DNA from 3 places in the Thalassorhabdus alkalitolerans genome. Region 1 is predicted to be linked to each of the others. Evidence: riboswitches for the same ligand, from Rfam matches in the RefSeq annotation. Region 1 holds a riboswitch; each other region holds the start of a gene.
The links. A riboswitch is a leader RNA that binds a small molecule or an ion and turns the genes downstream of it on or off. The one in region 1 is predicted to bind cobalamin.

Region 1 (2,205 bases):
CTTTCAATATCTATCCCATCTTCACCCTCAGTATACGCTGCAAGAAATCGGGGGAGAGCTGTCAGAACATTTCTTTTCTATACTAGCAACTTGTTCGATCTTTTTTAAGGATGAGGCTTTTAAAAGTGAAGAAGAATATCGAATTGCTCTTCCACGAAAGCTCACTACCAAAGAGAGGGGCCCAGAGGTTTTCTTCCGGGCTTCAAATGGAGTAATCATCCCGTTTATTACGATTCATTTTCCAGAGAAACTTCCTATAAAACGTGTGACCATCGGTCCGAAAAATAACATAGACATTGCTAAAGCAGGTATGGAGTATTACTTAAAAAGTAAGGGATATGAAACGGAGAGGATGGTTATTAGTAAGTCCGTTGCTTCACTGAGGTATTAATTCTTTTATGCAGGGGTTAGTGTAGGTAATATAAATGTATTTTCAGCGAATAGGAAAAGAAAAACAACGCAGCCTTAGACTTTTCGGGTATTACGACAAAATGTGATAATTGACGTCAAATGCTCCCCCCATGTAATAGTAGAGATGCTTTACATTTGAAGAAATAAATTAATAATCTATGGATCTATGAACTTGCTAAATTGGGATAAGTCATGTAGTATGAATGTAGAATTTCACAAGATATTGTGTTTTTTGTTATCGAGAAAACTATATATTGTTTGCCTTGAGATGAGATGCCATTTGGCGTAAAAGGGAATTTGGTGAAAATCCAAGACTGCCCCCGCAACTGTAAGTGCTGACGAAATGAGTCGTATCCACTGTATAAATAAACTTGATCGGTTTTTATACGGGAAGGAGCTCATGGACGGAAGACGCACAAGTCAGGAGACCTGTCTTATCTTAAGATGTTTCACCTTCTTCGGGGATTGAGAAGATGAAACGGTGGCACAGGGAAAGACCAAAGTATCTTTCTCCATTACTTGCTATCGTTTCATCCGCTCACATTAATTTGAGCGGATTTTTTAATTCGAAAAAATATCAGGAGCGGTGAGACGACAACGGCCAGCTTAGAATAAAGCAGGAATAAGGAGGAAGAAAATGACAGTACATGTTAAAGAGGAATTACATGAAGTGATGGATACAATTGATAAAGCTTTTGATCGTTACAATTTTAATGCAAAGGAAATCAAAGAATATATTACATCTTTTACAGGAACGGATAAAGACGTGAACCATCAAGCTATGCTCTATGCATTAAATCAAATACAAATGGACCAGCCAGACTGGACGTTTGTTGCAGCACGGCTGTATTTAAATGAACTATACAAGCAGGCGGCTTTACATAGAGGGTACAGCACGGCGGAGAGACGATATGGAAGCTTGTATAAGCTAATGAAAACGTTACGTGAGAAAGGAATCTATTCCGATCATTTGTTAGCAGCATATTCTGAACAGGAAATTAAGGAATTAGAACGGGAAATTGAACCCAAGCGAGATGAGTTGTTTACTTACATAGGTTTATTTTTACTGGCAGACCGGTATTTAGCGAGAGATCATGAGGGGAAAGTATTTGAGCTGCCGCAGGAGCGGTTTATGATCATTGCGATGACCCTTATGCAGAAGGAAGAAAAAAACAAAAGGCTGGAAAAAGTAAAGGAAGCATATTGGGCACTAAGCAATTTATATATGACGGTTGCGACTCCTACTTTATCTAATGCAGGAAAAAGTTTTGGTCAATTGTCTTCTTGTTTTATAGATACAGTTGATGACTCACTTGACAGTATTTACCTGAATAACTGGGACATTGCCCGCCTCAGCAAGGATGGCGGTGGGATTGGCATTTATTATGGGAAGGTAAGAGCTTTAGGATCAGATATAAAGAAGTTTAAAGGTAATTCCTCTGGAGTGGTACCGTGGATCAGGCTGATTAATGACACAGCTGTGAGTGTGGACCAGCTGGGACAGCGTCAAGGGGCGGTGGCTGTTTATTTAGACTTATTCCACAAGGACATTATGAACGGTTTTCTTGACTTAAAAACAAATAATGGTGATGAAAGAAGGAAAGCTCACGATATTTTTACCGGGGTTACGATACCTGACCTATTTATGCATAAGTTACAGGAGACAGATGAGAACGGAAGAAGCATAGGCGAATGGCATGTGTTTTGTCCTCACCAGGTGAAACAAATCATGGGCTGGAAGAGTGAAGATGGCACTCCGGTTGGTCTTGAAGACTTTTATGACGAAGAAGACCG
Region 2 (2,205 bases), on a different contig from region 1:
TTTTTAGCTGTTTCTCCTCCATTTTATCTTTCCCTGATAAAGGGGTGGTCTCATAAGTTTTTGCTATACCGCTCATAAGAAGTCCCCTAATTTTCGTTAGCTATATCCGGGTAAAATCCTTCTGCCATCAACTCAAACGCTTCAGGAGCTCTGACTCCTTCAGCAGCAGCGGATAAGGGAACAACTACAAAATTCTCTTCTTGTATTGCTGTCACACTTTCCAAGGCATCATATGATAACAAAAATTCTTTTTTCTGCTCTGCTGTTGTTTCCCCGTAATCAACAATAACGATCCATTCAGGGTCCTCCTCAATCACCGCTTCCCAGCTTACGTTCCCCCAGTTTTGGTCCAAAGCATCAGAGAATATGTTAGTACCGCCTGCCATTTCAATTAAGTTTGTCATAAAAAATTGACTGCCAGTCATTGGCTCTTGTTCCCCGCTATCATATACAAATACCTTAAAGGGATCATCTGTATCCGGGTCTATTTGCGATTGAACGTCAGCAATCCGCTGATCCATAGCAGAGATTAATTCCTCAGCTCTTTCTTCCACTCTAAATATCTGGCCTATATTAGTAATATCCTGATATACATCATCAAGCGTCGGGCCAATCATTGAAGAAGACTCATGAAGATAAGGGGTGATCCCGTACTCAAGGAGCTGAGTAAAGGTTCCTATATTGTCCTCTGTAAAAGCACTTTCCCATCCTGCGTAAGCAAAATCAGGTTCAACATTTAAAAAAGGCTCCTGGGAAGGGTATTGATCTGCCAAAACAGGTACACTCTCATAGGCATCCTGGTATTCAGGATGTATGCCGTCATCTAAATATGCAGTCCCTGCCATATGGTCTTCAAGCCCTAGAGCGAGCATAACTTCTGTTACGTGCTGGTTTAATGTCACTGCACGCTGGGGTGCTTCTTCAAATGTAAGTTCTTCCCCATTGTTCTCAATGACCACTGCTTCATCCTGGGACAAAGAATCAGCCTCCGCTTCAGCAGCTCCGGTTTCAGTATCCCCCTCTGCTCCACATGCTGCCATAATAAGAGTTCCGATCAGTAAAAAAGACAACGGATATGTTTTGCTCCAATTCATTTTATTTCTCCTCCTCAGTAATCGCAAATAGTAATTATTACGATTTATATTTTGAATTATAAGGACACTTCCTCTTTTTGTAAAGATTTCTTTCCTCTTCATACCAAAGCGTGTTACTTGTGTACTTTTTACATTAACTGCAACCACTCCTTTACCAAAAAAATAAGCGTTTCTACCCCGGGGATCGGGTTAGAAACGCTTACTTCTCATCAAATATATCTGGAAGTCTTGTCACGCCTATTAAGGTTATATTCAAGTGAAGGCACACTTTAGTGCAGCATCTAACCACCTCCCTAATTCCCGTAGGTCAACAGTGATGTTGAAATAGGCAGGTCTCCTGACTTGGGGGTTATCCTCTCGTCCCTTCCCGGGTGTTACCCAGTGAGATTACTCGAGAAAGCCAATCATTACATTGGCCCCCTTACAGTGGCGGGTCCGTGCCGGAGTTTCACCGGACTTCCCTATTAAGCAGGCAGTATTTGCCTTGCACCTATTTCCATTGCATGTATAATTTTAGTAAATCGTATCATTGATTCCTTGCCTTGTCCATCTTCTCTTTTCCCAATCTAAAGTTTTATGTTCGTCTGTTTCGGATAATGAGTTTAAAAAGGTGAAATAATAATAAAAAGGAGGTAATAGGAATGGCGCACGATCACTCTGTTCATGAAAAACATTCCCACGAGCACAGCTTGTCTTGCGGGCACACTAAAATTAAACATGGTGACCATATTGATTATGTTCATGACGGTCACCTTCACCGCGAGCACAACGGCCACTGGGACGAATGTAAAATTTCAGTAACAGAAAGTAACCCTGACGAATGTGCCCCCATGAACTGCGGATGTACTCACAATGATGACTGCGGTCACGAGGTTGTTCCTCATGGCGATCACTATGACTTTATTGTCAATGGACGTCTGCACCATGTACATGGCTACCACTGTGATGACCACGGACCTGTAGAATTAGTAAAAATAGATTAGTGTCTTCTGCGGCTGTCCCATTAACGGGGCAGCCTTTTTGGTGTCATGAAGATTGTAAATGTCGTCCAGTATATACCACGCGTAGACATTTATCATCGTTGTATTTCACTGCCGGACAAAGCCTGTTA
Region 3 (2,205 bases), on a different contig from region 1:
TTTATTTCATGATTACAGGAGTGTGCATGTATGGAAACCGGGTTAGCATTTGCCGGAGGAGGAATACCGGGGTCGGCAGCTGTAGGAGTGCTGCTCGCTTTTGAAGAAGCTGGAATTAAGGTTTCACACGTAACCGGATCAAGTTCTGGAGCTATGGTAGCGGCGTTATACGCCTATGGCCATAAAGCAGAGACTTTAAAAAGGATTGTTCCTTCGTTAAACAGGCGTTTGCTTGATTTTGACTGGAGATCTCTTTTCTATAGAGCCTTATTTATTCGGCCCCGAGTAGAAGGGATATTGAAAGGGGAACGTTTACGAAATATTATGGTACAACACACAGGGGATGAACCTCTGTCTTCCTTGAAAATACCATGCGGAATCGTAGCAACTGATTACGGGCGGGGGACAAGCGTTGTTTTTTCTTCAAATTCTGTGGGAGATTATGAATATGTGAACAATACTTCAATAGCAGATGCCGTAAGGGCTAGCTTTGCGATTCCAGTACTCTTTAAACCGTATCATTATGGAGAAAGAATGTTGATTGATGGTGGCGTTACCTCAAATTGTCCTGTTAGAATATGCAGGGCATTGGGAGCAGAACGCGTTATTTCTGTAGATCCTATTACACCTATTATCAATGCAAAGTCTGGTTCAGCAAGCATCGTCAAAGTCATCAATAACGTCATCAACCTTTCATTGAAAACCCAAATGGAAGCAGAGCATAAGGAAGCCGATTATAATCTCTATCCGGAGGTAGGAGCTATCGGGGCTTTTGACTTTCGGAAGGCTAGTCATTGTATTGATTTAGGGTATGAGACAGCTATGGCGAAAATAGAAGAAATAAAAAAAGTATTAACAGAACAAGAACAAGAGTATTGAGGATATGCTGACATAATAGAAAATTTTACTAAAAGCATGGACAAAGGGAAGGAATCAGCTATATACTCAGAAGTATAATTAAATAATATTAAACAGGTGTTGTAAGTTGGTTTTATACATTACAGCTTAAAAGGGAAGCCGGTGAAAGTCCGGCACGGTTCCCGCCACTGTAAATCTGAGTAACCTGCAAAGATCCACTGCTGGAAAGCGGGAAGGAGCAGGAAACAATGAAGATAAGTCAGGAGACCTGCCTGTATGATTACACATGGACCTACGGGAAATAGGGAGGGGTGTTTGCTGAATTAATTGTATTAAGGTTCATTCCTTATGCTACATAGTTTGATAGAAGCATTCAGGCCGCTGTGGTTTGTTTGCTTTTTTGTGTTGTTAATTAGAATAGGGTACTATCCTCTATCAGTTGTCTGTGTCGTGACGCTGACAGTCTTACTAGTGAGAAACTCAAAAATAGAAGAGGAGAGAATAAAATGAGTGATACAGTAAAAGGACCATTTAGAGCAGATCATGTAGGCAGTTTCTTAAGACCGGAACGATTAAAAAAAGACCGCCTGCAGAGGAACAGAGGGGAAATCACAGCTGAGGAACTGTGGGAAATGGAGAATGAAGAAATAAAACGACTGGTAGATAAACAAAAAGAAGCTGGCTTAAAAGCTGTAACAGATGGGGAATTCAGACGTGCATGGTTCCATTTGGATTTCATGAAAGAAGTAGAAGGAATGGAATTTGTCACGTTGGATAAAGGCCTTATCTTCAGCGGAGGAACGGAAACAAAGGCAGAAGGTGCTAAGGTGACGGGCAAGCTGTCTTTTGGCGATCATCCTGTGGTGAAGGAATACAAATTCCTTCACAGTATTAAGGGAGACCATGAAGCAAGAATCACAATACCGAGTCCTAGCATGTTTATTTTCAGGACAGTAACGGATGAAGAAAAAAAATTCTATTCTTCAGAATCTGAACTCTTTGCTGATCTAGTTAAAGTATACAAAGACGCAATCAGTGCTTTATATGACTCAGGCTGCCGCCACCTGCAATTTGATGATACTACTTGGTCATTATTCCTGGAGGCCGAGAAGGACAAGGACCTGGTTCTGTCGGGGGGACTGCTTCAGGCCAGAGGTCTTGACCCACAAGAAACCCTTGAATTATTCGTTGACACTGTAAATGAGGCGATCGCAGACAAACCAAATGATATGACAATAACAATGCACGTTTGCAGAGGGAACTATAAGTCCACGTATGCATCAAGCGGCAGTTATGATGCGGTTTCCGAAATTATGTTCAAGAAATTAAACGTAGATGCTTTATTTC

Region 2: linked by a shared signal. The riboswitch ahead of ACFPU1_RS12775 (ABC transporter substrate-binding protein) and the one ahead of ACFPU1_RS09075 (ribonucleoside-diphosphate reductase subunit alpha) in region 1 are both predicted to bind cobalamin.
Region 3: linked by a shared signal. The riboswitch ahead of ACFPU1_RS09695 (5-methyltetrahydropteroyltriglutamate--homocysteine S-methyltransferase) and the one ahead of ACFPU1_RS09075 (ribonucleoside-diphosphate reductase subunit alpha) in region 1 are both predicted to bind cobalamin.

The regions. Positions count from the first base shown of each region.
Region 1 covers NZ_JBHSOZ010000003.1:1,290,723-1,292,927, reverse strand. The annotation lists gene ACFPU1_RS09080 (DUF2971 domain-containing protein) at 1-391, shown strand, start outside; cobalamin riboswitch at 666-862, shown strand; gene ACFPU1_RS09075 (ribonucleoside-diphosphate reductase subunit alpha) at 1,049-2,205, shown strand, end outside.
Region 2 covers NZ_JBHSOZ010000005.1:379,418-381,622, forward strand. The annotation lists gene ACFPU1_RS12775 (ABC transporter substrate-binding protein) at 87-1,094, opposite strand; cobalamin riboswitch at 1,405-1,603, opposite strand; gene ACFPU1_RS12780 (hypothetical protein) at 1,736-2,077, shown strand.
Region 3 covers NZ_JBHSOZ010000004.1:35,462-37,666, forward strand. The annotation lists gene ACFPU1_RS09685 (alpha/beta fold hydrolase) at 1-12, shown strand, start outside; gene ACFPU1_RS09690 (patatin-like phospholipase family protein) at 31-879, shown strand; cobalamin riboswitch at 957-1,148, shown strand; gene ACFPU1_RS09695 (5-methyltetrahydropteroyltriglutamate--homocysteine S-methyltransferase) at 1,365-2,205, shown strand, end outside.